2 regions of the Dehalobacter restrictus DSM 9455 genome follow, and region 2 is predicted to be linked to the other one. Evidence: a T-box and tRNA genes for the amino acid it is inferred to sense, from the RefSeq annotation. Region 2 holds a T-box; the other holds one or more tRNA genes.
The links. A T-box is a leader RNA that pairs with one kind of tRNA and senses whether it is charged. The one in region 2 lies ahead of thrS (threonine--tRNA ligase), so its partner is inferred to be a tRNA-Thr.
Positions count from the first base shown of each region.

Region 1: it encodes a tRNA-Thr, which carries the amino acid that the T-box ahead of thrS (threonine--tRNA ligase) is inferred to sense. The anticodon was not compared.

Region 1 is NZ_CP007033.1:472,044-488,241, reverse strand. It holds ribosomal protein L10 leader region at 1-91, opposite strand, end outside; gene rplA (50S ribosomal protein L1) at 133-825, opposite strand; gene rplK (50S ribosomal protein L11) at 883-1,305, opposite strand; gene nusG (transcription termination/antitermination protein NusG) at 1,336-1,863, opposite strand; gene secE (preprotein translocase subunit SecE) at 1,912-2,163, opposite strand; gene rpmG (50S ribosomal protein L33) at 2,202-2,351, opposite strand; gene DEHRE_RS02315 (amidohydrolase family protein) at 2,584-3,399, shown strand; gene DEHRE_RS02310 (FUSC family protein) at 3,440-4,525, opposite strand; gene DEHRE_RS02305 (LysM peptidoglycan-binding domain-containing protein) at 4,658-5,938, shown strand; gene tlp (small acid-soluble spore protein Tlp) at 6,027-6,254, shown strand; gene DEHRE_RS02295 (response regulator) at 6,436-7,299, shown strand; gene DEHRE_RS02290 (chemotaxis protein CheX) at 7,290-7,757, shown strand; tRNA gene DEHRE_RS02285 (tRNA-Met) at 7,865-7,939, opposite strand; tRNA gene DEHRE_RS02280 (tRNA-Tyr) at 7,981-8,064, opposite strand; tRNA gene DEHRE_RS02275 (tRNA-Thr) at 8,073-8,148, opposite strand; gene sigH (RNA polymerase sporulation sigma factor SigH) at 8,267-8,926, opposite strand; gene rlmB (23S rRNA (guanosine(2251)-2'-O)-methyltransferase RlmB) at 9,046-9,783, opposite strand; gene DEHRE_RS02260 (dihydrofolate reductase) at 9,851-10,339, opposite strand; gene DEHRE_RS02255 (FAD-dependent thymidylate synthase) at 10,421-11,755, opposite strand; gene DEHRE_RS02250 (Mini-ribonuclease 3) at 11,752-12,270, opposite strand; gene cysS (cysteine--tRNA ligase) at 12,288-13,751, opposite strand; gene gltX (glutamate--tRNA ligase) at 13,771-15,228, opposite strand; gene ispF (2-C-methyl-D-erythritol 2,4-cyclodiphosphate synthase) at 15,336-15,809, opposite strand; partial or broken gene ispD (2-C-methyl-D-erythritol 4-phosphate cytidylyltransferase) at 15,891-16,198, opposite strand, start outside.
Region 2 is NZ_CP007033.1:290,439-306,636, reverse strand. It holds gene DEHRE_RS01515 (TrmH family RNA methyltransferase) at 33-857, opposite strand; gene rplT (50S ribosomal protein L20) at 946-1,332, opposite strand; gene rpmI (50S ribosomal protein L35) at 1,361-1,561, opposite strand; gene infC (translation initiation factor IF-3) at 1,584-2,105, opposite strand; gene DEHRE_RS01495 (BMP family lipoprotein) at 2,315-3,373, opposite strand; gene DEHRE_RS01490 (3'-5' exoribonuclease YhaM family protein) at 3,378-4,280, opposite strand; gene thrS (threonine--tRNA ligase) at 4,377-6,302, opposite strand; T-box leader at 6,384-6,626, opposite strand; gene DEHRE_RS01480 (putative sporulation protein YtxC) at 6,678-7,511, opposite strand; gene DEHRE_RS01475 (hypothetical protein) at 7,633-8,295, opposite strand; gene DEHRE_RS01470 (YkvI family membrane protein) at 8,444-9,529, shown strand; gene DEHRE_RS01465 (ArsR/SmtB family transcription factor) at 9,645-9,974, shown strand; gene DEHRE_RS01460 (cyclase family protein) at 10,011-10,643, opposite strand; gene DEHRE_RS01455 (sensor domain-containing diguanylate cyclase) at 10,630-11,571, opposite strand; gene DEHRE_RS01450 (demethoxyubiquinone hydroxylase family protein) at 12,156-12,656, shown strand; gene speE (polyamine aminopropyltransferase) at 13,208-14,062, opposite strand; gene DEHRE_RS01440 (aminotransferase class I/II-fold pyridoxal phosphate-dependent enzyme) at 14,066-15,517, opposite strand; gene DEHRE_RS01430 (DUF2334 domain-containing protein) at 15,824-16,198, shown strand, end outside.

The sequences.
Region 1 (16,198 bases), 180 kb from region 2:
CATGTCTTCAAAAGACGATCTTGTCTCCACCTCGGCAGGATATTAAGCTCAATAAAGCGCCTGCTTTCTACAGCGGAAAATTTATTAATTTTTTTCAGTCTAGTCGGGTATATCTCAGCCCTTAAAAAGTCTTTAGACAATTTTCAAAGGATTGATTTTCACTCCTGGTCCCATGGTGGAAGATACCGTTACGCTACGGACATACTGTCCTTTGGCAGCTGCAGGTTTTGCTTTTGTGACAACTTCGGCAATGGTTTTGTAGTTGTCCATCAGCTTATCCTGATCAAAAGAAACCTTGCCGATCGGTACATGGATAATACCGGCTTTATCAGCCCTGTATTCCACTTTACCGGCTTTAATCTCTTTAACTGCTCTTTCGACATCAAACGATACAGTTCCGGTCTTCGGGTTCGGCATGAGGCCCTTAGGTCCCAAAAGCTTACCCAGCTTACCGACAGTACCCATCATATCCGGTGTCGCTACAGCAACGTCAAAACCAAACCAACCTTGTTGAATTTTCTCAACCATTTCTTCAGCTCCGACAAAATCAGCGCCGGCAGCTTCGGCTTCCTTGGCTTTGTCTCCCTTGGCAAAAACAAGTACACTTAAAGTTTTGCCTGTTCCATGTGGAAGAACAACCGCTCCGCGGATCTGCTGATCAGCATGGCGGGTATCGATTCCTAATTTGAAAGCAACTTCAACTGTCTCATCAAATTTTGCTTTGGCATTGGTTTTTACAACACCAATTGCTTCGGCCGGCTCAAACACAGCCTGATTATCAAATGCTTTTAAAGCATCAAGGTATTTCTTACCTCTTTTTGGCATCTTTCTTTAACCTCCTTGTGGTCTTCGGGCCAAACCCTCCCACATTGTTCAACGGAATCAAACAATATCGATTCCCATACTGCGCGCAGTACCTTCGACCATACGCATTGCAGCTTCAATGCTTGCTGCATTTAAGTCTTTCATCTTTTGTTCAGCAATTTCCCTAACCTGATCTTTGGTCACTTTCGCAACCTTTTGCTTGTTCGGAACAGCGGAACCAGACGGAATGTTGGCTGCCTTCTTAAGCAATACGGATGCCGGCGGAGTCTTCAGAACAAAAGTAAAGGAACGGTCTTCATAAATCGTAATCTCTGCAGGAATGATCAGTCCAGCCTGATCCTTCGTTCTTTCATTGTATTCTTTGCAGAAGCCCATGATATTAACACCGTGCTGACCCAAAGCAGGACCAACCGGAGGTGCCGGATTTGCCTTACCTGCGGTGATTGCCAATTTTACCAGCCCAATAACTTTCTTTGCCATAATTACACCTCCTTGCTGTGGAATATCTATTTAGTCAAGCTTTTCCACTTGCCCAAACTCGAGTTCGACCGGCGTCTCTCTCCCAAACATGGAAACCGAGACCCTGACTTTTTGCTTTTCTTCGAGGACCTCTTTCACAACACCAATAAAGTCTTTGAACGGACCGGAAATGACCCGGACAGACTGCCCGACAACAACGTCAATCTTGGTGCGGATTTTCTCGAGTCCCATTTGGCGTAAAATAACAGCGACCTCTGGATCCAGAAGCGGAATCGGTTTGCTGCCGCTTCCTACAAACCCGGTCACCCCAGGTGTATTGCGGACCACATACCAAGAGTCGTCAGTCATGTCCATCTCCACTAAAACGTAACCTGGAAACACCTTGCGTTTGGAGATTTTTTTCTTGCCGTTCTTTATTTCGATCTCGTCTTCCATAGGAACTAAAACGCGAAAAATTTTATCCTCCATATTCATGGATTCCACGCGTTTTTCCAGATTTGTTTTCACCTTGTTCTCATATCCGGAATAAGTGTGAATAACATACCAGTTCTTCGTCATTAACCGAAAGCCTCCTAAGAAAGATTCATCCAATTGTCAAATGAATTGTTAAATACCAAGCAAGTTGGTCATTGCGTAAGTCAAGCCACTGTCTACAATCCAAATCAACAAAGCAACAATTGCCACAGAAACAAGCACGACACCGGTATACGTCAGCAACGTCTGACGAGTCGGCCAATGTACTTTTTTCAGCTCAAGCCCAACCTCACGAAAAAAAGCAAACCGTTTTCCGGGGTTCTTAAACCTATTAAGAAAGCCGCCTTTTGCACCTGTGGTATCTGCTTTCTTTGCCACTGCCATATTTTCACATCCTTAACGGAATATTCTTCCGGTTCGTACTATTTTGTTTCCTTATGAACAGTATGAGCTTTGCAAGTTCTGCAATATTTTTTGATCTCTATACGATCTGGGTCATTTTTCTTATTCTTATTGGACTGATAATTTCTGTTTTTGCACTCAGTACAAGCCAATGTAATTGCAACACGCATTCGGAACACCCCCCCGGCAATGGCATTAAACTGCATATTTTACAAGTCGCACAGAATAATTTAACACAATAATAAAGTCTTTGTCAAGGAAGATTCCTTTGTATGCCGCAAATAAACTGTGAAATTCTCTTGCCAAAATAGGCAGAACGAATTAGGATTGTATTATTGTCGATATTTATTCATTATATCATAACTGTGCTTAGAAAATAAAAAAGAATTAGAGGTCTGTCTTATGTCCAATCCAGATTATCCAAACATTTTTGATGCCCATGCCCATATTTTTCCGCAAAAAGTAGCTCCCAGGGCAGTCAATTCCATCTTGTCCTTCTACGACGAACTTATTCAAGATATGGAGCCTGGAAAAGGAACCGCCTCCGATCTGATCGCTTCCGGCGCAGGCGTCGGGATCAACCGCTTTTTGATTTCCTCCACCGCTACGAGAACAGAACAAGTCGAGTCAATCAACGATTTCATTGCCGGTGTTTGCACCGATTCGCGGTTCGTCGGCTTCGGCACCATGCATCCTGAATTTCCTAATCCTCAACTGGAAATCGAGCGGGTACTTTCACTCGGTTTAAAAGGTTTAAAGCTTCACCCGGATTTTCAGGAATATAACATTGATAATCCATCTTTGTTTCCTATATACGAGGCAGCAGAAAGCAAATTGCCGATCCTTTTTCATGTCGGAGATACGCGCACGGATTACTCCAATCCGCACAGACTTGCCCACATTCTGAAAATATTTCCTAATTTGGTGGTGATTGCAGCCCATCTGGGTGGCTGGAGTATGTGGGATGATTTTGACCACAGCCTGTTCAAACGAAATGTCTACATCGATACGTCCAGTTCCCTGATGTTAACAGAAAAAGAAACAGCCGTTGAAATTATCCGCTCCCATGGTGTTGACAAAGTCCTGTTTGGCACGGATTACCCGATGTGGTCTCCCGAAGCCGAACTTGAGCGTTTCCTATCTCTTGGCCTGACGAAAGAGGAAAACCAGAAAATTCTCTGGGAAAACGGCAGAAAACTGTTTGGCCTGCAGCTGTAAACCCTACAATACTATCAAATCAAGCTGCATCTAGTCTTCTTCAGACACTCATTTCCATCTCCAGATTCAGCAGCCGGGAGGACTCCTTCGCAAACCAGCGAATGCTGTAGGTAACAACAGACAATTCAATCAGTGCATGATAGTAAAAGCTTGTCGAGGGTGTATTCTCCTGCCATTCATTCAAAATAGCGTGCAGTTTGCTCCAGACACGTAATTCGGGAAACTGAGCTGCCTCTTCTCCCTTGACCTTCTTCTGAAGCTGCAGATTGTAGCTTGTTGCACTGAACATCACATTGTGCAGCATTTCAAAAACATGTTCAAATTCAGCACTCACCGCCGGATCATTGGCTTCCTCCCGGCGGGTTTTTCGTTCTGCGGCAAGAAAAAGCAAATCCTGCGATCTTTGCCAGAGGCCCCGGCTGTAATTTAAATATTCCTTATATAATGGTTTACGGGCCTTGGGATCTTTCTTGTTTTTACCGAACCACAAAACGTTCCACTCTTTGCGGTATAAATCATACAAATTCTCAGCTTCCTGAAACAAGCTGTTGAATTCCGCTTTATTTTTATGCATTTCTTCTTCGGAAGCCAGGTTCAGGTATAGATACCGGTTCACTGCATCGACAAACATCCGGACAGCAAAATTATTTAGTTCAATCAGTTTATCCTCAAGCACTTTTTGGTAACGCGGAGGTACGATCGTCAAATTGATCACATTGGCTGTCACCAGTCCGATAAGGATGGCCAGCGACCTTGAAACGGCATGGGACAAAAACTGCTCCTGTGGAGAAGCCAGGATAAAAATAGCTGAAATGACCGCCAGTACGATCTGGTTTGGCACTTTAATCACTGTCGTAAATATGATGATCAGAACGATCGTTGCAAGTGCCATACTCAGAAACTGCAGCGGTATGGCCAGTCCGATCGCCACAGCCACAATAATTGCAATGATGTTTACCATAATTTCTTCGAGCGCATTTCGAAAACTTCTTCCGAGTGATTGCTGCATACAAACCACTGCCGATGTCGCAGCAAACAAAGATGGCTCAATATCCAAAAGGATACAGATATAAACACTGACTGCCACAGCGAGACTTGTCTTTAACGTCCTGGCTCCGATATTCATTCCACAGCTCCTTAAGGTTTATTCCTTGTGTTTATTGTCTTATGATAACACAACCTGTCCCGAATAATAAACCCGCACCCAAACACTTCTTTTTTCTCTGAAGCATACAGTATGAAAAAGGAAGTGTGTTTCTTGAAAATTCATGTTGTAAGCTCAGGACAGAGCATCTATTCCATTGCCCGCAAATACGGGGTCTCACCCCAGAAAATAATTGCGGATAATGAACTGACCAATCCAAATCAGCTGGTTGTCGGGCAGACGCTGGTCATTCTGGAAAGTAGCGGGACACATACGGTTACCGCCGGTGAGTCGCTTTATCTGATTGCCCAAAAACACGGAGTAACGGTGAATGCTTTACTCGCCGCCAATCCACGGATAACAGATCCGAGCCGTATCTATGCCGGTCAGACTATTGCGATTCCGGCAGCAGCTGCCAGCTATGGAACGATAGAAGTGAACGGGTATGCCTTTCCGAATATTAACAGAGACATTCTCCGAAAAAGCCTTCGCCATCTTACATATCTTAGTATCTTCAGTTATCAGGTCAACGCGGACGGCACCCTGAATACGATTCCGGATGAACCGCTGATTCAGGCAGCAAGAGAAGCCCAGACAGCTCCACTAATGGTCATTACGAATATCCAGCAGGGCGGAAGCTTCAACAGTACGCTGGCCAGATCCATCCTGACGAACCAGACTGCTCAGAATACTTTAATCAGTCAGGTTATCAGAACGCTGAGAGAAAAAAACTATTACGGCCTCGATATTGATTTTGAATATATCTATCCATCCGACCGGGAAAACTATAACAACTTTCTCCGAAGGATCGTTAATACGCTCCGCCCTTTAGGCTATCCTGTGACGACAGCTCTCGCTCCTAAGCTGACTGCCGATCAAAAAGGTCTGCTATACGAAGCCCATGACTATCCTGTTCACGGGGCTCTGGCCAACCACGTCATCCTAATGACCTATGAATGGGGCTACACCTACAGCCCACCCAAAGCAGTCGCTCCTGTAAATGAAGTGCGCAAAGTATTGACCTATGCGGTGTCGGCTATTCCGAGACAGAAAATCTTTATGGGTATCCCCAATTATGGCTATGACTGGACCCTTCCATACGTTTCCGGTACTGCCGCCAGAACAGTCTCCAACAGCGGGGCGGTAGATCTGGCCAGAACTGAAAAGATAGCAATCCATTATGATTCAACAGCGCAGTCTCCGTATTTTACCTACTACGACGATGCCAGCAAAAAGCACGAAGTATGGTTTGAAGATGCCCGAAGCATCTATGCCAAACTGACCCTGGCCAAAGAATTTCGGATCGGGGGCATAAGCTACTGGACGATCGGAAGATATTTTCCCCAGAACTGGCTGGTTTTAAGATCTTTATACAATGTAAAGAAACTGCTTTAAAATTTTATGGTATAAGACTTGTTCACTCCTCAAACAATATACTTGCAACAAATTTTTTTAAGTGCAGACCAAAGGAGGAACAGTATTAATGAAACACAATCCGGATGACCGCAGGGATAATGCCGACAGAATCCAAAAAAATATTAATCACACGATCCAGAATATGGAGCTTGCTGATGAAATGATTGCGAAAACTGATGATCCTAAAAGTAAGAAAGATCTGAAAGAGAAGAACGAACGGAGGCGTGATGCGCTAAACGGAATGAGGGCGGAAATCCGGGACGAAGCCCTGGATAAAAAAAGAGAGTATGAATAGATCCAAAAAATAGCAGCCAGGCAACAGCCTGGCTTTGTTTTTGAATTAGACCGGTTAAATTTGTTCTATTTATTGATAACCCCATATCAATGATAGCAATCCCAAAAATTACTTGCTATAATTTAGAGTGCATATTGACTAGTACCTTAGTACTGGCATTGAATGGGGGTAATCCGAAAAAGTGAGTGCAATAAAAGTAATGGTCGTTGACGACTCTCTGTTTTCAAGAACACTCATTGTGGAAATACTTCGCGACAGCGGCTTGGAAGTCGTCGGGGAAGCCGATTCCTACGACAGCTTAATCGAAACATATGAACGGTGCAGACCCGATGTCGTAACGATGGATATTGTTATGCCGGATATGGACGGATTTGAGTGCAGCCGTGCCCTTTTTGTAAAAGACCCCAATGCAAAGATTATTCTTGTCAGCTCGATGAAAGATGAAGAATCGGAAGTTGAAGCGCGCCGCATCGGGATTTCCGGATACATTCAAAAACCTGTTGACAGCGACTACCTGGTCCAGATGATCAACAACGTTATGGCACCGGATATTCATTATGACCATCTGCTTGCCTATGGTCTGGAAACCTTTAAGGAATCTCTAACCCAGAATATTGCCCGGATGACCAAATCACCCGTTTCTTTTGCTTCATACGAAAATTTTGGAGACCATTACTTATCCCAGGGAATTACAGCTGTTATCGGGCTGATCGGCCGCCACTCCGGATCTATGATCTTAGATATGTCGATGGAGACAGCGGAAAGAATTGTTGAGATGCTCCTGAAACGCGCTCATAGAAACCGTGAAGAGGTATTGTCCATGGTTGCCGAATTGGCCAATATTATTGCCGGAGTTGCCTGCTCGATGCTGAATAAGTCCGATAAAACTTATAGTCTGAGCGTTTCTCCACCCAGTCTGTTTTACGGTACCGGGACCGAAATTATGAGTCCGAATCTTAAAATGGATGCCGTGACGGCAGGAACCAACTTCGGGAATATTTTCCTAGGTGTTGGTTTTAAGAAGGGGTCGAGTATATGGATGTAAGTATCATTAATCCTCTTCTGACTGCTTTTACAGAAGTTCTGCCGCAGCTCGGCTTCCAGTCGGTCGAACGGCGCAAGGTATCCAAAATAGAAGCGGCCTTTCAGTACAACGGTATTCTTCTGAATATCTCACTTTTCGGAACAGTGAAAGGCGCGATCCTATTCGGGATGGATATTGAAGCTGCCAAAAAGTTTGCCTCTAAAATGATGATGGGTATGCCGGTGGCTGAACTGGATGCTATGGCCAGAAGCGCAATTTCTGAAATGGGAAATATGGTCTGTGCTAATACGTGCACGCAGTTCACAAAAATTGGTATCACTGATCTGGATATCTCGCCTCCGACCCTTATGATCAGCGAGAACGGTGAGGCGACCCTACCCGTGCCAAAATCGATTGTCGTAAATTTCCTGATTGATGATATTGAACTGAGTGCCTATGTAAGTCTGATGAATAAATAAAGGAGGAACAAGAAAATGGGTTTTTGTGGTTTAAAAATTCAGTTTGTAGGAATCACTAGGATACAATACAAAAGCCTTAGACATTTGTCTAAGGCTTTAATTTTCTTTGGTTGCGGGGGCCGGATTTGAACCGACGACCTTCGGGTTATGAGCCCGACGAGCTACCACTGCTCCACCCCGCGATGTTAAATAAAGTTCCAGCTCGATATCTCCAATTATAGAATGGTGGGCAGGGATGGATTCGAACCACCGTACCTTTCGGAACAGATTTACAGTCTGCCGCCTTTAACCACTCGGCCACCTACCCATTTCAATTGGAGCCGACGATGGGACTCGAACCCGCAACCTGCTGATTACAAATCAGCTGCTCTACCAATTGAGCTACATCGGCATTGGACACCAACGTATTGTATCAAAGATTACGGCCACTTGTCAACAAAAAAAAGTGTTTTTTTTCTGGAATAATTTACAAAACAGAGTGTGTGATTCTATTCATATTGTATGGAATTTTAGGCCCCTCTGTGCTCCAGATACCTTTCCAACTTTCGCTTGACCCGCTGCAGTGCATTGTCAATGGATTTGACATGCCTGTCGAGATCAACGGCAATCTCCTGATAAGATTTGCCTTCAAGATAGGACATCAGCACTTCCCATTCGAGCGAACTTAAAATCTCGCCCATTTTTTCTTCAATATCGTCAAATTCTTCCCTGCTGATGATTAGTTCCTCGGGATCCGTGATCTTATTTCCAGAAATAACATCCAAGAGCGTCCTGTCGGAATCCTCATCGTAAATAGGTTTGTTCAGTGATACGTACGAATTGAGCGGAATATGCTTTTGTCTGGTAGCCGTCTTGATTGCTGTAATGATCTGCCGAGTTATGCATAACTCGGCAAATGCTCTGAAAGAGGAGAGCTTGTCCCCACGGAAGTCACGAATTGCTTTATACAGTCCAATCATGCCTTCTTGAATGATATCTTCCCTATCCGCGCCGATCAAGAAATACGATCTGGCTTTTGCCCTGACAAAATTCTTGTACTTATTGATTAAGTACTCCTGAGCTTCTGCGTCACCGATCTTTGCTAACTCAACTAGTTCCTCATCCGCTATGTATTCATTAGCCTCGAATTCTTCTGGAATCTCTGTCTGGATACTGTAAGTCAAGTCCATCCCTCCCGAAACCGATTCACGAAGGTAACGCTGAAGCCTCCATTATATGCTTATAACAAAACAATTATACCTGAAATGCACAAATAGCGTCAAGATGAAGATTGGCGGGATATGGCAGATTAAGTCTGATTTCTCTGTCTCCGGACCTCATACATGATAATGGATCCGGCTACGCTGGCATTCAAAGATGAAATTCTGCCATACATTGGCAAGGATATAATTTCATCGCAGGTTTCCCGGATCAGTCTCCCGAGTCCCTTATCCTCTCCGCCAATGACGACGACCCTTGGCCCTTTCAGTTCCGCCTGATAGATATCTTTGCCGCCTGCTTCCGCACCGGATACCCAGCAGCCCTCTTCTTTGAGATATTTAAGTGTCTGGACAAGGTTGCTTACTCTGGCCACAGGCACATATTCCACAGCTCCGGCCGACGTTCTGCCGACAGCTGGCGTGAGTGCGGCACTTCTTCTTTTGGGAATGATCACCCCATGAACACCCGCTGCATCGGCAGTTCGAAGAAGAGCCCCTAAATTATGCGGATCCTCGATCTCATCCAGAACAAGGATAAATGGATCTTCCCCTCTTTGCCTTGCTATCTCCAAAATATCGGATGGTTCTGCATATTCTTTGGCAGCAGCAAATGCCACCACTCCCTGATGCTTTTCTCCGGCAGTATATTTGTCCAGGACAGTATTCTCCACAAATTGGTACGGTATGCCGCGCGCTTTAAGTAGATGCAGTATGTCCGAATTTCTTCCCTGCCCCTTTTCATTTTTGATCAGCACTTTATTCACCGGATTCCCGGATTTGATCAGTTCGGTCACAGCGTTGCGCCCGCACACAATATTTTCTTCCAATGCCGGTTTCCCCTTCCGAAAGTTTATTGTAAGCATACTAACCTTTAAAATTTGTATATTACGACGTTCACTTTCTTATATATTTTACAACACTGTACTGAATGTCATTATAAGTTTGCAATTCACCTTCAGACTCGACTTTCCAGTTGTCATCTTCATCGACATTCCTAAGATGCTTATCCGCAGGGAATGTGTGCCTGATTTTTGTTACATACAGTTCATTCAGATAGGGCATGAGCAGCTGAAAAAGTGATTCTCCGCCAATCACACAGATATCGTCCGAAGGGTATTTTTTCAGCTCCTGAAGCAGGTCCTCCAGAGAATGACAGATAATAAATCTTTCATCCTGAAAATCCTTGTTTGTGCTCAGGATAATATTCGTTCTGCCCTTTAAGGGCTCTTTTCCCGGCAATGATTCATAGGTTCCTCTGCCCATGACCACGACCTTGCCAACAGTCATCTGCTTAAAAAACTTCATATCTTCCGGAATTTTCAGCAGCAGGTCTCCTTTATAGCCAATACCCCAGTTTTGATCTACCGAAACGATTGCTTTCATTCATTAGCCCCCTAAAAAATTTTCAGAACAACGCGGCAAATCCTCTGAAGATAATAAAATGCTGCATGTAGTGCGCAGCCGTTACTTTTGCCTGAAATAGAACAGATCTCTTACTTCCTGCTGTTTGCCGCAGGTCATCTTCCCTTCATGGCATTTGCTGACCAGACAGGGCGGCAGTGCTTTTTCATAGAGTACACCGGATAATTCTCTGAGGATCTTCAGTTTCTTGACTGCGAGCTTTCTGATTTCCCACTGGGCGTTCAGGCAGGTCCTTTCCGAGAGCATCTGATTGTCTATCCTCGCATTTGTGGACATAATCATTTTTAAAAGCTGGCAGTTCAGGATAAACGGCATAGCTTTGCCCAGCCCCAATTTTTGATAAATCTCCCTGGAAAATGTCCGATAGGCTTCCGTCAGATTTAAGAACTCCTCCAAAAACGGAGAATTGCGAATGCTATCCGGAACGATTACCGGTCTTTCTGTGTCGCTGAAAAGGTTACTGAAGTCTTCCCGGAACATTTCCGGCAGACGATGACGGACCTGCTGGTGATACGTCACCAAGGAACACATCATCCCAAAAGTGGTCCGGACCTGTTCGGCAATACTTTCATGACCGTAACCAAGCACTCTCTGGACAATTTCTTTCGCCTTAACTGGAGCTTCCTCCCCCCAGGACAGCAAAACCTCGGAAGACGCCCTGCTTTGGGTGCTGGTCAGAGCGCCTAGACCAGCCTTAATGTCCGGATCCTGACAACTGGATAATAAGATGAGGTCATCTTCGGAATTAATTCTCGCCAAATCTGTCCGATAGAAGTCCTCAATGATTGTTAATTCTGCCGTACTGTCATAGTCATCGGGGAACAGCGCGCGTAATTCAGCCGGAAGGAAGGCTTCCAGCTCATTTTTCAGGGTCTCGAATATCCCTTCATATTTCCTGTCATTGAATAAAAGAAAGAACTCCCACAGTTTGTCCCCGGACATCGAAACGGATAGATTCGTCTTTGCCGCGAGCGGCAGTATATAGCGGGCATCTTCAATCGGAATCGCGTAAAGGTAATGCTCAGGCTTAGGTCTCCCTTTAAACCCGCCTTCCTTCAGTGCACACATTCTGGTATACAGATCCAATGCTTGCTGCCCGAGCTCCAAGGCTCTGTGGTAATCTTCTGGCGGCAGGTCGGGAAAAGCAAACGCGTCCTGATCAAGCGCCACGTATCTTTGACTTTGTTGTACATAGGATGCTTTCAGCTCACAGAGCAGCATGCTCTGAACCCGGTTGATACCTTCTGCAACAAAGAATATATTGACCGTTTTCAGAACTTTCTTTAGTTCCGTGGCGGATATCCCGCTTAAATGATTCCGTTTAATCCAGGCTGCGACTCGGTCCAGTCCGGTATGTTCAAAGTTTGTGATCTTCATGTTCCGACTCCCCCCCGTTTTCCGGTTTCTTCGGGTAAAGTACCTCTTTCTGTTTTCTTGCTATTTTCTATCGCCATTGTCTCAAGAATCCCGTCTATGTTGTTTAGAACCGCGCCCATCCGAGTATTTTGGCCAGTAATATGCCAGTAACCGATAAGCGCTTCGAAGGCTGTAGAATGCCTGTAGGTGACAACATCAACACTACGCGGATAGTGGCCCTTCGCATTCCGACCCCTCAGAACAACCTCTGTTTCCGTTTCATCCAGTTCGTTCATGAGATGCCTCAGAATACCTGCTTGCGTTTTGGCCTGTACATAGAAAATAGCCCGCTTATGCATGAGTTGTACCTTGGCAATGTCCTGCTCCAGAAGATGCTTGCGTACCCATAATTCGTAAACGGCGTCACCTATATAGGCAAGCAGCAGGATATTAATATCCTGCCACCGTTTATTGATTTGTACCGACCAAATATCCGGCATGCCGTTATCCTGTTTAGGTTCGTTTTGCTTAGGCAAATGTTATCATCCCTTAACTATTTCAAATACCAGCGGGCACCCTCAGGGGTATCTTCAATCACAATCCCGATTTCTTTAATCCTGTCCCTGATGAGATCCGCAGTCGTCCAGTCCTTGTTCTTACGGGCATTGGCTCTGATCTCCATCACAAGCTCCATAACCTGGGCCAGTTTTCCGGAATCCCCCTGTAAAACTTCAGCCTCGGCTTCCAGATCAAATCCAAGTATCCCAGCCAGCTCTATCAAAGTCTGTGCTGCTTCAGCCAGAGATTCAGTCTTTATAGAAACTTTGGCAAGGTACGTATTGATTCCTTTGGCCAGCTCGAATAAGGCTGCATAAGCCTGGGCCGAATTAAAATCATCGTCCATAGCCTGTTCGAAAGCATTCCTGGCCTCCAGACTGGCCTCAGCCATTTCATTATCCGCCTTCTGGTCTCGGTTCGCAGCAATGATACCGAACGTCATACCCTCTTTACCCAGCGCTTTGCCCAAGGCCTCTTTGGCCAGACGCACGCTGTTTTTCAGGCGGTCCAGTCCTTTAGAGGCCATGACCAGCTTCTCATCATCAAAATCCAGCGGACTGCGGTAGTGTGTTCCGAGCAGATAAAAACGGATAACATCTCCCGGGAATTTTCCTGTAACATCTCTGACCAAAAAGAAGTTCCCCAGCGATTTGGACATTTTCTCCTGATTAATGGTAATAAACGCATTATGCATCCAGTACCGCGCAAACTGCTGACCCTCCAGACAGCCTTCGGACTGCGCAATTTCATTCTCATGATGCGGAAAAACCAGGTCGCCTCCGCCCCCATGAATATCAAACCCAGGCCCGAGGTATTTCAAGGACATCGCTGAACATTCAATATGCCAGCCGGGCCTTCCCTTACCCCAGGGACTCTCCCAGAAAGGTTCTCCCGCTTTGGCTTTTTTCCATAGCGCAAAATCCATCGGGTTATGCTTCTTATCGTCCACCTCTACACGTGCTCCGGCCTGCATATCTTCAAGAGTCCGGCCGGACAGCTTGCCGTATCCCGGGAATTTGTCGACAGCGAAATAGACATCCCCGTCAATATTATAGGCTAAGCCCTTTTCCTCCAACCTGCGGATAATGTCAATCATCTCCGGGATATGTTCCGTGGCTCTCGGGTGGATATCGGCAGGAAGAATATTCAAAGCCTTGGCATCCGTAAAGTACTCATTAATATATTTGCCGGCCAGCGCTATCGGGTCACAGTCTTCTTCAGCCGCCCGTTTAATAATCTTATCATCGACGTCGGTAAAATTCTGGATATACGTAACGTCAAATCCTTTATGGATCAGGTAGCGCCTGATCATATCGAATACTACCAGCATCCGGGCATTTCCCAAATGAAAATAATTATACGTCGTGGGGCCGCAGGCGTACATTGAAGCCTTTCCCGGTTCCCTCGGCACAAACTCCTCTTTGCGGCGCGTGAGTGTATTATACAGTCTGATCGCCATCACGATTTCCTCCTTGTACTTACTTCGGATAAGCAGCCGTTTTCTCCAATCGCCCGTAAATATTTTCTTTGCCGAGCAGCTCCATGATCCGGTCGAGGTCAGGGCCATGCATCTGCCCCGTAAGCGCAATCCTAACCGGCATAAATACATCCTTGCCTTTCAGGTTAAGTTCTTTGGTGATCTCTTTTAATATGCTCTTGGCTGCCGGTGCGTCAAGCAGCGCAGCTTCCCGGACCTTGGCTGCAAAAAGCTGCAGCACTACCGGTACGGTATCTGCCTTCATAATCGCTTCAGCTTCCTCCGTCAGCACATCAATTTCTGTTCCAATAAAATAATGAATATAGGACTTAACCTCGCTTAAGCAGTTGATTTTTTCCTTGACGGCGTCAATAAAGCCGGTCACCCACTGCTGTTCAGCCAAAGAAAGCTCATTCGGAAAAAGTCCTTTTTCTCTCAAAAACGGCAGCACCAACCGGGCAAGGTCTGCCGAAGCAGTCTGTTTCAGGTAGTGCGCATTAATGTAGTTCAGTTTATTCAAATCAAAAACTGCCGGGCTCTTTGATACTTTTTCCAATGAAAATTCTTTCTTGAGTTCTTCGATCGTAAAAAATTCCTGCTCACCGGAAGGCGACCAGCCTAAAAGCGCGATAAAGTTCACGACGGCCTCCGGCAAATACCCTTTATGGAAATAATCCATGACAGCAGTATCCCCGTCCCGTTTGCTCATCTTCCGCCCTTCAGTATTCAAAATCAAGGAGATATGGGCAAAATCCGGTACTTTCATTCCAAGGGCCTCATAAATTAAGACCTGACGCGGCGTATTGGATAGATGTTCTTCTCCTCTGACGACATGCGTGATGCCCATCAGGACATCGTCGATGACCACGGCATAATTGTATGTGGGGATTCCATCTGATTTGACAATGATATAATCCCCGATTCCATTACTTTCAAAAATGACTTTCCCTCTGACCAGGTCATTGATCACGATATCCTGGTCTTCCGGCACTCGGAAGCGGACAACAGGTTTCCTCCCTTCCGCTTCATAAACCTGGCGCTGTTCTGCGGTCAGCGTCCGGCATTTTCCGAGATAGCGCGGGGTCTCCCCACGGGAACTCAGCTCCTGACGCTCCTGTTCCAGTTCTTCTTCTGAACAGTAGCACAGGTAAGCATGTCCGTTCTGAAGAAGCTTATCCGTGTATTCACGGTATGTATCGAGCCTTTCCGTCTGCCTGTAAGGGCCGGAATCTCCGCCGGCGTCTATTCCCTCATCCCAGGTGATCCCCAGCCAGTGCAGCGCTTTCATGATATCCTGCTCTGATTCCCGGCTCGACCGTTCCAGGTCGGTATCCTCTATCCTAAAGACGAAGGTCCCGCCTCTGCCTGCTGCAAACAAATAATTAAAAAGAGCTGACCTGGCTCCTCCGATATGCAGGGGCCCGGTCGGGCTTGGAGCAAACCTTACTTTCACCGTCATAACCGACATAACCTCATTTCTACTTCGTACTGCTTGTCTTCAGCAGGTATTAATAAAATACAAGATATTAAAAATATAAGAATAATTGCGTTTAATATTATATCAGGTCATACAGGCAAAAGACAAACGATTGCCTGGGAACTGATTCCTTCTTCTCTGCCTTCGAAGCCCAGATATTCCGTCGTCGTTGCTTTGATCGATATACAGTCCGGACTTGCGTTCAGAATCTCTGCCAGATTCTTTCTCATCTGCGCGATATAAGGCAATACTTTCGGTTTCTGAGCGACAATCACACTATCCAGATTCCCAAGCCTGTAGCCTTCACCTTGCGCAAGCTTTACAACTTCAGCCAGCAATGCCAGACTGGAAATGCCTTTGTACCGGGCATCGCTGTCGGGAAAATGTTTGCCGATATCACCAAGCGCACAAGCCCCGAGCATCGCATCCATTACGGCATGCGTCAGAACATCCGCATCAGAATGCCCCAAAAGTCCTTTGTCATGGGGAATTTCTACTCCGCCCAGAATCAACATCCGTCCCTCAACCAGTGCATGGACATCGTAGCCCAGTCCTATCTTCATTTGAGGCACCTCTCTTCTTCTGCACAGGATGGACTCCGCCCAAAGCATATCTTCAGGCGTGGTCACTTTGATATTCTCGTAACTACCTTCAACAACCCTGACCGGTAAGCCCTGCCACTCAAATAGAGAAGCATCGTCCGTGGCCAGGTACTGCTGTTCAAAGGCGAGTTTGTGTACTTTTTCTAAAAGGTTCCGGTTAAAAATCTGCGGTGTTTGAATCGCCCGAAGCTGTTCCCGCGGGGGTGTTTCCACAACCCGGCCCTGAGCATCAACCTTTTTCACAGTATCTTTCAAAGGTACAGCCATGACGGCCGCTTCGAAGTCCGCCGTTTCTTCAACAAAACGGTTCAGATTATCCAGTGTTAATAAAGGTCTGGCACCGTCATGGA
Region 2 (16,198 bases):
CTGATCAGAATTATATCATTTTCAATCATGGTTTACAAGAATTGTCCCTGTCTTCGCATTTCATAAAGGAATATTCCGGCAGCCATTGACGCATTCAACGATTCAACATTGTTAAACATTGGAATGGAATAGTGCTTAGCGGCCTTTTCCATAAAAAAAGCTGACGGCCCTGTTGCTTCATTTCCCACAATTAATGCCAAAGGATAGTCTTCACGAATGTTCGTCTTAAATATGGAAGTTCCACCCATGGTGGATACGACCATGGAACATTCTTTTTGTCTGCAAAAAATTGCTATTTCTTCAGGCGTTTTATCCGCCAGAATCACCTCGGAAAAAACGGAGCCCATACTGCTGCGCAGAACTTTGGGATTATAAAGATCCACCGTTTTTTTTGTCAGAATGATTTGCTTGACATCTGCAGCCAAGGCGGTTCTTAAAATCGTACCCAAATTACCCGGGTCCTGGATTCCGTCAACGACGAGAAGAATGGTATCCTTCTCAATCAAGATATCCTGCCAGTCAAATTCGGTTTTGCGGATAATCCCGAGAATGCCCTGTGGCTCTTCCGTAGCGCTCATTTTGCGCATTACCGCTTCAGACACCTCTTCAGCTTCTATTCCCAGCGCTCGTATCTCCGTTACCAGTCCGCCAATACTTAAGGATTGCTGCAAATCCGATTTTTCCATCGCCGCGTCCTGAGCCGTATAATAAATCTTCTTAAGCTGCGCTTGCCTAAGAATAGCTTCCTGTACAAAACGTTTGCCTTCTACAAGGAATTCCCTATATTCTTTACGGCCTTTTTTATCATGCAGGGATACTACATGCTTGACCTGTTCATTTTGCAAAGAAACGATCATGATGATCCTCCCGGATTACCTGGAATAGATAGAGCAAGAGTCCGGTCCTGAAAAGACCGAACTCCAAAGATTCATAGGTATTCTTGACTTAAGCATTCGCCTGAGCTTTTGCATTGGTGTTGTCGAGTTTGCTTTGGGCAACTTCTACAAGCTTCGTAAAAGCTGCAGCATCATTAACTGCCAAATCGGCCAGCATTTTGCGGTTGATATTGACATTGGCCAGCTTCAGACCGTACATCAGCCGGTTATACGTAATGTTATTCATTCGGGCAGCTGCATTAATCCTGGTGATCCACAGCTTACGAAAATCGCGTCTTCTCTGTTTGCGGTGAACATAAGCATACGCCATCGATTTAACGACTTGCTGTTTGGCCATTCTGAAAAGTTTGCTCTTACGTCCTCTATATCCTCTGGCTAATTTTAATATTTTTTTATGGCGTTCATGTGCTCTGACGCCTCTTTTTACACGGGCCATTTTTAAAGACCTCCTTTAAGTGATATTCTTATTTTACATAAGCGATCAAACGAGCAATACGCTTCGCATCAGTACTATGCATCGTTGTAGCTTTGCGAAGATTCCGTTTACGCTTTGGTGATTTCTTCTCCAAGATATGGCTTTTATAGGCATGATAACAAACAATTTTACCGGTAGCAGTTTTCTTAAAACGTTTGGCAGCTCCGCGGTGTGTTTTCATTTTAGGCATTTATGACAACCCCCTTTTCATATTAATCGTGTTTGTGTGCGGTAGGAGCTAAAATCATAACCATATTACGGCCTTCGACTTTGGGTTCACGCTCGACAAGAGCTTCTTCACTAAGAAATTCAGCCATTCGTAAACACAATACTTTACCATGGTCTGGGTGTGTTATCTCCCGTCCTCGAAACATGATGGTAACTTTAACTTTATCGCCATCGCCTAAAAAGCGCTGGGCATTGCGAGCTTTGGTCATAAAATCATGGTCTTCAATATTCGGGCGGAGCTTGACTTCTTTAATTTCAACAACCTTCTGCTTCTTACGGGCTTCTTTATCACGCTTCGCCTGTTCATATTTATATTTCCCATAATCCATCACCTTACAAACCGGTGGTTTGGCAGCAGGAGCAATCTCCACTAGATCAAGCGCTTTTTCAGCAGCGACGCTCAAGGCTTCTTTAATAGGAATGATCCCGAGTTGTTCTCCTTCTTCGCCTACTAATCGAACTTCCCGAGCCCGGATTTCTTCATTAATCCGTAAATCTTTGTTAATAGCGAATCACCTCCAATTTTTTGCTTACAACGAGCCAAAGAGTATAAAAAAATAAAGACGGTATTCCACCCGTCTTCATCATACAAAATGAGCATAACCATACTGGAAAACTCACTAGGACCTCATCGGCATTATGTCATGAGGTGAGAAGCGGATGGCTTCTACTTGGCATAAGTATTATACATAGTATAGCGTTCAATGTCAATCATCTAATATGTGATTTTAAATGTTTCATTTTCATTGGCTGGAACCGTGATCTTTCCGTCAATCATTTTTTGTTTATATTCATTTATTTTGGTATAGGTTTCTTCCGAAACCATAGATTCAGTTGTCTCTGCCAAACCGACGGCATTCTCCGCTAAGCCATACGATACATTTTTACCGGACGCCAAGGTTTTCTCTTCAATTTGTTTGATGATGCTGTAAGCGACCTCGCCGTTTTCTTTGATGACTGAAGTAAGGACAGTCTCAGGTGCCAGACTATTTTGATCAATGTCAGCACCTATGGCATACTTGCCTTTTTCCTCCATGACTTCAATCATTGCTTTTCCTGCCAGACCTGCGTTATGAAAAATAACATCGGCATCAGAATTGACCATCGCTTCCGCCATCTCTTCGACCCTGGTCTTATTGGTGAAAGTGGCGGCATTTCCTTTTAAAAGCTCACAGTTGGGATTGACGAACCGTACTCCGCTCTTGAAACCATAAAAGTAAGGCTGTGCTGCTTCTTTATTGTCCCCTGAGATAAAACCAACGACATTTGTTTCCGTCCTTTTTGCCGCCAGATACCCTGCCAGAAAAGCCGCTTCCTCTACTCTATACGACACGGCCAGAACATTGTCAGGAATGGTTCCCTCGATGGTGCTGTCCAGACAGACATAGGTAATTTTAGGGTTTTTTTCTGCCGCTTCCAGAGCTGCCGGAACGGCAGCAGGACCTATGGTGAATATGACCTGACAGTTCTGGGATTTAAGCTCGGCAAGTCCTGACGGATAGTCTTTATCATTTTTGACCTTAGCATAGCCGATCCCGGCGTTTAGTTCCTGTTGTGCCTTTTGCAGTCCTTCCCAGGCCTTTTCAGAATAAATATCCTCTATTCCGTCCTGGCCGGTTATCAGGCCGACCTTGATCGCGTAGTTTCCCGAGTCATCCGAAGGTGCGTCCTGACCGCCTCCGCCCAGAATCCCGCAGCCAGTCAGTAACAGTAAGGCTATAACAAGCAAACAAAGCATTTTTCCCCATATTTTCACTGCATTTCTTTTTAACATTTTTTCACCTCTTGTATAGCCTTCTGTTGTTCAGTGTCCAAAGTTTATCGGAAAAATTCCCAGGCTCGGTTTCATTCAGGGCTTTTTGCATATCAAACATCCTGGCATCAATGATATCCAGATAATGAAGGATTTCTGCCTCTGGAAACATCGGTCTCTTGGGACTGCCATATTCCGGCTCATAATGGTGCGAAAGCAGCATATGCTGAAGAAGGAGACTGGTCTCCTCATCGAGACCCGCCTTGCCTGCAGCCTTTTCAATTTTCTTGATTCCTTGAACAATATGGCCTAGCAGCTGCCCCTCAACTGTATATTCCGTAGCGATCCCAAGGGCATTGGCATCAATTTCATCAAGCTTGGCAACATCGTGCAGCATGATCCCGGCATAAAGAAGATCTTTATCCAGGAAAGTATAGACATCCGCTAGTTTTTCTCCAGCTTTAAGCATTGTCAGCGTATGATACAGCAGTCCCGACCTTAAGGCATGATGATTCTGCACAGCAGCCGGATGAATCAGCAGTTTCTCTCCGGCTTCTGTCAGGAGAAGCTGGACTGTTTCTCTTAGTTTGACATTCTCCATCCCGGAGAGGTATTGCAGAAGCTCAGCGTACATTGCTTCCGGACTATACGGTGCAACAGGTATAAACGCATTAATGTCAACTTGATCGTCCTCAACAACTGCACGGATTTTATCGATCTTAACTTGTCTCTTGCCCTGCCATTCCGCAATACTGCCTTTGATCTTTACAAGCATATTGCTTTGATATAGTGTTTCATCTTCCTGCTTGCAGTCCCACATCCTTGCGGTTATTTCCCCGCCGGCGTCACCTAAGACGATATCAAGATACCGGTTTCCGCCAGCCGTAGTCTTCGTTTCAACCCTGCGAATCAGGAAAAATGCGACCAAAGATTCTCCTGACTTCAACTCATTCCAATTCTTTTTCTCAGTCAAGTTACCCACCACTCTCCGGAATTTGTATTGTTTTCCGCTGGTCAATCCGATTTAGGCCTGATTGCCTGCAGGAATTTTTTTGGTGCTTATTTCGTCCAGAATCAAGGAAATAAGGTCTTCCAATTCCATGACGCTGGTCTTCTGCTCTCCATAACGGCGGACGGATACCGTACCCTCTTCGGCTTCCTTATCTCCGACGACCAAAGCAAAAGGTATTTTATCGGTCTGTACTTCCCTAATCTTATAGTTGATTTTCTCCCGGCGTTCATCAAGCGCGGCGCGGATATCCCGGTCCATAAGCAGTCCCTTAACTTTCTCAGCATAGGCGCTGTGCTTGTCACTGATCGGCAGAATGCGCACCTGCTCAGGCGAAAGCCAAACCGGGAAAGCACCGGCGTACTGCTCGGTCAGAAGTGCAATGAAACGCTCAATGCTGCCGTAAACGACCCTGTGAATCATGACAGGACGGTGTTTATCCCCGTCTTCCCCAATGTAGGTCAGGTCAAATCGCTCAGGCATCTGGAAATCCAGCTGGATGGTTCCGCACTGCCAGGTTCTGTCGAGACAATCCTTCAGGTGAAAATCAATTTTCGGTCCGTAGAAGGCTCCATCACCAGGATTAATTTTGTAATCCATCCCTTTAGCTTCCAGCGCTTCCTTCAGCGCATTTGTCGCCATTTCCCAATCCTGATCCGAACCCATGGAATCCTCCGGACGGGTGGAAAGCTCAACATGGTACGCAAAACCAAATATTTTATAAAAGTAATCAACTAAATTAATAACGCCGATGATCTCATCTTTGATCTGGGAAGGCAGCATAAAAATATGGGCATCATCCTGTGTAAAGTTTCTTACTCTCAACAAACCATGAAGGGCACCCGATAGTTCATGCCTGTGCACCAGACCTAGTTCTCCGCAGCGGATCGGCAGATCCCGGTAGCTGCGCAGTTTTGTCTTGTACATAATCATACCACCCGGACAGTTCATCGGTTTAACGGCATAGTCCTCATTGTCTATTTTCGTAAAATACATGTTTTCCTTATAATGATCCCAGTGCCCGGACTGCTGCCAGAGAGCTGTATTCAAAATGATAGGCGTTCTGATCTCGACATAGCCTCTTTTCTGGTGCTCTCTGCGCCAGAAATCTTCCAGCGTATTCCTTAAAACCATACCCTTCGGATGAAAGAACGGGAAGCCGGGACCTTCATCGTGCAGACTGAAAAGGTCAAGCTCCATCCCAAGCTTCCGGTGGTCACGCCTTTTGGCTTCTTCAAGCTTAAATAAATAATCATCAAGATCAGAGGTCTTGGCAAAAGCTAAACCGTAGATTCTCTGAAGCATTTTGTTTTTCTCACTGCCGCGCCAGTATGCACCAGCCAGGCTCTGCAATTTGAAGGCCTTCAATACCTTTGTTCCAGGAACATGCGGTCCGGCACAGAGGTCTGTAAAATTCCCCTGCGTGTACATGGATATTCTAGCATCTTCGGGGAGATCGTTGATCAATTGGACTTTATATTTTTCCCCTTTATTTTGGAAATAGTCAATCGCTTCTTCGCGCGCAACCTCACGGCGTTCAAACTTATAATCATTCTTCGCCAGTTTGCGCATCTCCTCTTCAATCTTGCCTAAATCCTCGGGGGTAAAAGTGTATTCAGAGTCAAAGTCATAGTAAAAACCATTCGCAATCGCGGGACCGATACCCAGAATGGTTCCCGGGAAAAGATTCTTCACAGCCTGAGCTAAAAGGTGAGAAGCTGAATGGCGCATTACTTCCAGTCCCTCTTCACTGTCAAGCGTAAGTACTTCTACGTTTGCGTCATCTTCTATCGGAAACGAGAGGTCTTTGACCTCCCCGTCCACCTTGCCTGCAACCGCGACCCTGGCCAGACCCTGAGAAATAGAAGCAGCCAATTCCAGAACAGTTGAACCCTGCTCCACTTGACGAACCGAACCATCCTTTAAGGTTACATTTAACATGATCCTATCACTCCTTGTTTTTATTCATGATTTATCCATTCAAACTTCTTTGGTATTAATACTAAAAAGCTCCCGTCCTTCTTATGGGACGAGAGCGATAGAAACCCGTGGTTCCACCCAAATTCAAAAATACGACCGCCTGCTATACCGGCAGCTAATTTTCCTTGGCATCCTTAACGCGGATAAACGTCCAGCCTACGCATATCATGTTCGGCGAGGAACTCGGAGGCGGTCTTTTCCCAAATATCGCAAAAATGCTCACAGCCCAGGGCATTTCTCTCTAAATGCGAACGATTAGGATACTGTCCTCTTCATCGTGCCTTCATTATTCCTTTTATATAGTCTTAGATTATACCACTTAAAGTATGTTGTCAATCAGTTGTCTTTACACAGGCTGCATCCCCGGCAATAGGTCATCTTATCACCAAAAACTTCCTGAACGATCCGGGCAATTCCGGACTGTTTTTCTGCTGCAACATGAACAATCAGGCGATTCGGAGAGCGTTTCAGCAAAACACTGATGGGGTGATCTTCGCTTTCAGCACTGGAATTTATCAGAACAGAATGGTTGTCATCGTAAAATGCCACTTCATCTTTGTGATTAATGACCATATGCATCGTATTTTTGTTATCCCGCTGGGATTCAAAAAATCTTTTCAGGAGTCGTACAAAGCTTTCATGCTCCTGCTGAAGGGCATAAACATTTACAGCACGTGCAATCTGTTTCTTTAATTCTCTCTTATATTGGCCCGATCTGAAATTCATAAATCCTTCCAGATCAATTTTTTGATGGTCATTCAAAAATTCCAGAATGGACTTTACCAGGATTCTGTTTCTAAGCCGAAGAAAACCAGTCTCTGCCTGGTCATTCAGATATCCGGCAACCTTTGGATAAGCCTCGTCGATTTCGCTCCCGAACATGTTGAAGTCATCTTTTAATTTTTTTCTGATATAACGTTCTTCCCATCCCTGAAGAACAACGCTACCCAGTGCATGGGCAATATAGTACTGAACGATTTTGACGGTAAGCTCATTCCGGACATTTTTCCCCTTCAAATTGGCATAAATGAAGCTGACCAGATAGTTTGGCTCATGGCAGACTTCAGATATTTCAATCGGCAGCCCGTCTTTATGGTACAAATCGTATACTGCTTGAGAAAGCTCTTCTTTATAATCAGAAGTCCCAACTTCTAAATAATAATCATTCAAAAGAAAAATCCCCCCCTGGAAATATATGCATCATCCTTCCTAATATTTCCGGTAAGGAATTTTCTTATTCTTATCTATTCTTATATATTCTTATATTGGTTAGGATTACATTGTTTCTTGTCTAATTAATATTTTTTCTGCCGCTTAAATAAACAATAAGGCCAATCAGCAGCAAACTAACCGCCATGATCCCGAATTGTACATATCTGGTTAAGTACAGGAATTCTGTCACATTCTTAACATCGATATCCCCTGCCAGAACAGCATACGTCTTTCCGCCGGCATCCTTCACTTCCTGGTAACTCGATACGAATGTCCCCAGTGAAGTCGTGTGATACTCTCCCTGGACAACTTTGCCCTTCAGCGTGTTCTCTACTGCCGACGAGGCGTTGTTCTCCAATTGTCCCAAAGCCAAATGTGCCGGGTCATCCTCCGCCCTCGCATCAACGACGAAAAACCATACCTTATTCTGCTCATCCTTGTACAACATGTAAATATTTTCGAGCTGGTGCTCTGTCTTTAACTGCATCAGCTTCGCCCGAAGTTCTCCGTAATAAGCATTCTGCTGATTCTGCGTTTGAATAAGCTCCTGCAGTTTTTCGTTATCAAAATCAGCCACGGCCAGAGTAAGCGTGTTGCTGACCCGTTGGCCTGCCAAATCTACTGCGAGCTGTTTGGCTCGGAAATTTCCTACCCCCGTGACAATAATCAGGCAAAAAACAGCAATGATGATGACAGCATATATTTTTTCTTTTCCGGTGACATTTTTACCCCCCATAAGCATTCAAACTAATTCCCTTGTGCCTATATTATTCTACACCATTATTACCTATTCTGCATGCGTTGAAGTTCATTTCCAGAGATATTTAACATAATAATCTTTAAGGATATTGTTCCTGGAACCCTATGTTCAGAGGGAAAGCAGGTGAAGTATGAAAAATACAAAACAGTTTTCCACAGTTTCAATTGCTGCCGCCTTCATCGGAACAATTGTCGGAGCAGGGTTTGCGACCGGACAGGAGGTTCTCCAATTCTTTACTGTATTTGGAATAAAAAGTTTTGCCGGTATCGCCGTGTGTACTGTCTTATTTTGTTATTTTGGGATTCTCATCATGCGGATATCCAGAGAACAAAATGCCGATTCGCACCTGGAACTGGTCAGATTCACATTTGGGAAACCTCTTTGCATTTTGATGGATTGGTTTATTACCTTGAGCTTCTTGGGTGTCCTGATCGTCATGGCTGCAGGATCCGGCGCTGTCGTTGAAGAGCAGCTTGGCTTTTCCCCACTTCTAGGCAGTATTACCGTTATTCTGCTTTCGTTTCTCACCGTCATTTCCGGGGTCAGAAACGTCATACGCGCAATTGGTTTGGTTGTACCTTTTTTGCTCCTTGCCGTCTTCAGTGTTGCTATAATCTCGATTGTCCTCGATCCAATCACGCCATCCAAAATTGCACTGCTCGGATCGTTAGAATCTCCGACAGCATCCCATTGGTCTACTGCCGCCATTCTCTATGTTTCTTATAATATTGTACTTTCTGTAGCTATCCTGTCCCCTTTAGGTGTGGAAGGCCGGAGTGAAAAGAGTCTTGTTTGGGGCGGCCTGCTGGGTGGTCTTGGGTTGGGCGCCGGGATTCTGGCAATTAATCTGGCAATCATCTGCGGGTCTCCGGAAATTCTTCCTTTTCAGGTTCCCATGGTATTTCTCGCTACCAGACTGAATCCACTGGTAGGCTATGCTTACGGGCTAATTTTGCTTTTGGAAATTTATACAACTGCCGTAAGTATTCTCTACGGCTTTACAGCCAGGATTGCTTATGATAACAAGCAAAGGATTCTTGGTGCTACCCTTGCTTCCATCGGTGCAATTATCGCTGCCCAGTACGGTTTTTCCGCGGCAGTCTCTGCCATATATCCTTTGATCGGATTTGCCGGGTTGATCTTCCTCGGAGGGCTGTTGTTTACGCAGTTCAGGGATAGCTTCAGCAGTTTATTCAAACCTGGAAAATTTAAATGACTTTTGGGGTTCGTATTGACAGCCCCCAACAATACTTAGTATTATAAATACGTACATATGCATATATGTGCATATGTACAGTCCTGATTATATTTTTCTTTGGGAGGCCGTTAAAATGTCGGTATTTCACGCTCCTGCCCCGGAACAGCCCCAAAAACATATTCCAGGTATAGAACTATCCCTGGAACTGGCAGACTTTTATAAGGTATTTGCGGATTTCTCCAGAATACGTATCCTTTTTGCACTACTGGATAATGAGCTGTATGTGAATGAACTGGCGGAAATTTTAGGTATGAGCCAATCTGCCGTCTCCCACCAACTAAGGATTCTCCGGCAATACAAATTAGTCAAGGTGCGCCGGGCTGGCAAGACAAGTGTTTATGCTTTGAGTGACGACCATGTTTATCGGATATTGACCCAGGGACTCGAACATCTTTCTCCCTGATTGATTGGTTATAGGGTATAGGTTCTAAGTTATAAATTATAGATTGATGCCTTCGATCAAAACTGCTCTTACGGGACTGCCGTCGCAGTCTTTTATTTTTAAAGGCAGTGCAACAAGAAAGTAATCTCCCTCATTAACTTCCGATAAGTCTAGTCCTTCTAATACAGCACTGTTTCCGGAAAGCAGAATGGTATGACTTGAATAAGCGCTGCTCGTAGAATCATCAATGGACAAGTAATCGATCCCAACCAATTGTACCTTTTTTGCTGCAAGGTATTCAGCGGCTTCGGAAGAAAGATAAGTATACTCCGGTTGAAACATAGGGTCCTTTAAAAAGCCTGAGTTCCGGGTTTTCAATAAAACCCTGTCCCCTTCCCGGATTCCTTTGGGGATCAGATGGTCAGGCAGGATACTCCCCGCAGCCGCCACTTCGATTACCCTGGCCGCTCCGATAAGCAACTCCAGAGGAATCCTATCAACAGATCCTCCTCCTGTCAGGCAATGAGACGGCGCATCAAGATGGGTTCCACAATGGGAGCCCATCGAAAGCATCGAAAGACAATATCCATCCTTGTCTAGGGAATACACAGGTTCTGATTGAAACGGCGGATCCCCGGGATAAGAAACCATTCCCGGAAAAAGCGGGATCGTTATATCATGGATTACCATTACAAACTCCAATATCTTCAACTAATTCGTTTCCTACGACAATTCTGTTCCGGCCTGTGTTTTTAGCCTCATAAAGTGCATCATCCGCTCTTTTAAATATGTCATCAACACCGAGGTCCAGTTCTTTCTTTTCAGCAATTCCGATGCTGACAGAAACCTGGATCTTTTCGGTATTTTCCATTTCTACGACGACATCCAGGACTTTCTGTTGAATTCTCTCTGCCACCGTTTGGGCCATCATAAGGTCGGATTCTACTGGAATCACCGCGAATTCCTCTCCCCCGATCCGGGCCAGGACATCCATCTCACGCAAAACAAGCTTAAATGCCTTGACGACCTCTTTCAGCACGCGATCACCAACCAGATGGCCATACTGATCATTCACGCTTTTAAATTTATCAATGTCAATTAAAAGCATCGTAAAATTCCGCTTATATCTCTCCGAGCGCGAAAATTCCTCCTGCGCTTTTTGCATAAAAGCAAGTCTGTTGTCAATACCCGTCAGAAAGTCTGTGGTTGCCTGGTACAGCAATTCCTTCTCCAACTTTTTCCTGACAGTTATATCCAGAACAATCATGATTAGATGAATGACATTGTCCCCGCTGTCACAAACTGTGGATAAATTGATTTCGGCCCATAAGGACTGTCCGTCTTTGCATCGGAATTGTTTCTCACATTTCTTCCACGCGTCTTTGCCCTCCCATACTTCCCTGCAATGCATAACACTCTCTTGCCGCTCCTCTGGCACAATCGAATCAAAAAGGGTTAACCTTTTTAACTCTTCCTGTGAAAAACCAGTCATCTGGCACAGGGTCGCATTTACATAGTGATAATGCCCATCCTGGTTCAGCAAGGCAATTCCTGCGGCTGCATTATTTATTACCCCACGGTACAACGCTTCACTTTGCTTCAAGGCATTTTCTATCATTCGTTTTTTATGAATCTCCTTATGCATCCCCACATTTAAAGCAAAGGAGAATATAAACAAAATAATAATGATTAGCAGCCAAAAAAACAGCTTATCATTATCCCCAATAAACAAATAGACAATAACAAAAGCTCCGATTATACAGGCATTATACAAAAAAAGTTTTCGTCTCCAATTATCCTTATACCGATTGATCTTGTCCATAATTCCTTTTTATCCCATTTTTTATTTTTTGTGGAAATATTTTTGATATTAATTCTTGAAAATAATTTAATATCCTTTATTTTTTTTGATCATTTCTGGAATATTTTAGGTAAAATTTGTCGTGATTGTGTCAAAAATGCAAAATATTTAATAACTGATCTGGCTCGATTCTGCAAACCATTCGGGCTAATAGGACTAATGGGCTATTTATCCGGGACTTTGGTCCTTTTTCCTAGGACCTTTATACTATTTCCATTACATCATAACGCAAATGCCCGTTAATTAAAACCAGAAAATTTTCAAAGGATGGTTCTTGTACCTTACTTTTCCAGCCGATATAATTGATCTATCATTGATAAATAAAGGGGGAAGATTAATCAATGGCTAATTACATGATCCGAGGAGCAGTTGAACCCCAGGAAATTTTCTTCCGCGCAGATAATATTGACCCTGCCCAGCTCACAATGATCCGCAAGGGTCTGAGAAAACTGCATACTTTTGAGATCATGGCCGTCAATATTTATAAATTTCAGATTGCTGGCGCTTCAAACGATCTGAACAGACTGATCATTCAGGCCATGGCCAATGAGATGACCCATGTCCAGGATTATCAGATCAAACTTTATGAATATGGCTGGAGCCCAAGCCCTTTACGGTGGTTATTCTGGCTTGTTGGAATGTTCATTGGTCTTTTCAGCCGCCTGCGGGGAGAAAAATCCATGCTGAATGCCGGGATCTGGACAGAACAAAAAGCCGTGGCCGACTATCAGAAAATCATCAATTCAGCGAAATGGGAGCCCGAAACACTCGCCGTAATCCAAAAGAATTTAAGTGATGAGTATCACCATATCGAAACTTTACAGAAGCATTTAAATGCCTAGCAGACCGATTTCTATATCCCGTTAAGAACAATGATAGCTTTGCTCGGGCTAGTCTCCGTAATGGATGGCCGCTTTCGGCTCTTGTGCCCTCCCTGGCACAAAGAGCTGCGCTATGCAATCCATGCTCCGCTTGACGCTGTCCATCCATTACGAAGACCTAATCTGGAGTTTATGAAAGTTTTTTTGAAGTTAACCCTGTTTTGGAATCGCTGTCTAGTAAAAGTTCTTAAAGTTACTACACAAATAACGAGCTGCATTCTGGCATACAGACCTGCTTGAATAACTCTATGATCAGTCTGCGTGCCACAGTTCCGCGACGAGCGGAGCCTGGATGGCGAAGCGCGGCCTTTTCTTCGGATTGTGCCATCCATGGCACGCGGATATTGTGGCACGCAGACAGGCTCAAATATATTTTAGTAGTCTTTAGTCCACAGAATTACCCAAACACAGTGTCAGAATTAAATCGCCCTGAAGTCTCTTGAGCTCCAGGGCGATTATTTATGCAATATGTCATTACTGAAAAGTGTGCACGTGCTGATATCGCTCTGCTTTTACTCCACGGTATCTGTCAAGAGGTCCTTCACATACGTCGGAAGCGCAAAACTTCCTTTATGAATATCGGTATTATAATACTTGGTTTTGATCCCGAGTCTGTTCCAGGATTCTTCCTTAATATCCGTGACAGGATCATATTTTTTAGAAGCAAAACCAAATAACCAGTGGCCTGAAGGATAGGTTGGAATATGGGCCTGGTATACCTTACAAATCGGGAAATATTCCTGAATGCGTTTATGGGCCCTTTGCATGGCCTGCGCATACTCATCATAGTAAGGGCTTTCATGCTGATTGACCAGAATGCCGTCTTCTTTTAACGCTTTAAAGCAGTTGCCATAAAACTCTCTGGTAAAGAGTCCTTCCCCCGGCCCGAATGGATCGGTAGAATCAACAATCACAAGGTCATAGGTGTTCTCCTTGGAACGGACAAATCTCAGTCCGTCCTCAAAATAAAGATGCACCCTGGGATCATCTAGCTTGCTGGCTGTCTGAGGCAGATATTCCCGGCACACGTCGACCACCATCTTGTCAATTTCCACCATATCGATGTTTTCAATCCCGTTATAACGGGTAAGCTCTCTGACAGTGCCGCCATCTCCGGCACCAATAACCATGACGTTCTTAATCCCTGGATTCGTTGCCATAGGGACATGCACAATCATATCATGATAAATAAATTCGTCTTTTTCTGTAACCATCATCAGCCCGTCCAGCGTTAAGAACGTGCCGAACTCCTTGGACTTAAAGACGTCAATTCGTTGGTATTCACTCTGTCCGTTATAGAGCTGTTCATCGACTTTGATGGTAAAACGGACGTTTTGGGTATGCTGTTCCGTATACCATAATTCCATATTTCATTCCCCCACAACCCTAATATTTTCAATAAACATATCTTCCGTCCCGGTAAGAAAACTTCCTTTACTCTTGGCATAGACAATGTAATCAATGATTTCCTCGGTGATCCGCTCTCCAGGCGCGAGTATTGGAATTCCGGGGGGATAGGCCATCACAAACTCCCCGCTGATTTGTCCCGCGCTCTTTCTTATAGGCAGGGAATGCTGTTCTGAATAAAACGCGCGCTGCGGAGCCATGCCGACATCAGGCGTAATGTACTCATGATCAAACATACCTGTCTTATCACGCATATAAAGCCTTTTGATCTCCGACAGAGACGAGACCAGACGTTCCAAGGCCAGCGCCCTGTCGCCAACAGAGATAATGGCCAGAATATTTCCAATATCGCCGAATTCGATCTGGATATCGTAATTGTCCCGAAGTATATCGTAGACCTCCACTCCCGCAAGCCCTATATCCCGGGTATGTACGACAAGCTTGGTCGTATCAAAATCAAAAATTGAATCTCCATTGATCAGTTCCTTCGAGAATGCATAATATCCGCCAATTTTGTTAATTTCGTCGCGTCCATAGTTGGCCAGGGAAGTTACTTTGGCAAAGATATTTTTCCCGTCAAGTGCAAGATTGCGTCTGGAAATATCCAAAGAAGACAAAAGCAGGTAAGAAGCGCTGGTCGTCTGGGTCAGATTGATAATCTGCCGGACATGTCCAATATTTAAACGGCTGCCAATTAACAAAAAAGAGCTTTGGCTTAAGCTTCCTCCAGTTTTATGCATACTGACCGCCGCCATATCTGCCCCTGCGGCCATGGCATTCAGCGGTTGGTTTTCACCGAAGTAAAAATGGGTGCCATGGGCTTCATCGGCCAGTACAAACATACCCTTTTGATGAGCAAGTTCGGTAATGGTCTTTAAGTCTGAACATATCCCGTAGTAGGTAGGATTATTAATAAAAATAGCCTTTGCATCGGGATGCTGCTCCATTGCTTTTTTCACTTCGCTGATCGACATTCCTAAAGGTATGCCGAGCGCATTATTGACTCCCGGATTCACATATACCGGGATGGCCCCACTGATAATCAGTGCATTAATGGCACTTTTATGAACATTACGCGGCATAATGATCTTATCGCCCTGTTTGCATACGCTCATGATCATCGCCTGGACTGCTGAGGTCGTTCCATTGACCATAAAGAAAGCATGGTAGGCATCAAAGGCATCCGCAGCAAGTTCCTCTGCCTCTTTGATGACCGAAACAGGATGTCCAAGATTATCTAAAGGTTTCATGGCATTGACATCAACAGAAAGGCACCTTTCCCCGAGAAACTCCCTGAGCTCCGGGTTGCCTCTCCCTTGTTTGTGCCCGGGCACATCAAACGGTACAATCCGCATTGCTTTATATTTTTGAAGGGCCTCATAAATAGGCGCTCTGTCCTGGGAAGCCGAATGCATGAAAATCTCCACCCTCTGCTATGGTCTGTGTCTTTATAAACTTTATAAAACTATCAACGTTACTATAGTAGACAATCTTGACAATGTCAATAAAATCGCTGCATCCTTGGAACAAAAAGGTCACGCTTCACATCGCACTTCGCTTGGCGCTGTCTATCCATTACAGCGTAAACTCACTACGTTCCACCCTATATTTTTCAGGATACATTTCCAGGATACCTGATAATACATATTGACAATATGTTCAGATCGATTATGATTATCCTATCTTTCTATAAAATTCAAATATTATGAGGGTAATTATTTATGTTTAAACAAAAATTGATGTCTAGAGAAAAAATCTTTGCAATGGCGCTGATACTTGTTCTTTTTTTAACAATTCTTATACATACGAACGTACCTGCCGATGTCAACAATACGTCAGAAGATCAATTTTCAGGAAAAAAGTCGGCCTTATTAAGATTAGAGGATGTAGGTCCCGGGCAAGAATATGCAAGCCAGGAAAACCTCGATAAACTGATTGTACTGGCAGATTATCTTAAGCAAGAGGGGATACCGTTTGAAGTCTCCTTAATTCCCAGGATGGTTGTTCCCGGCAGGAACTATGATGTTGCCATTACCGATCATACGGAATATGCCCAAAGATTCGTCTCTACCATTAAAAGCCTGGAAGAAAGAGGC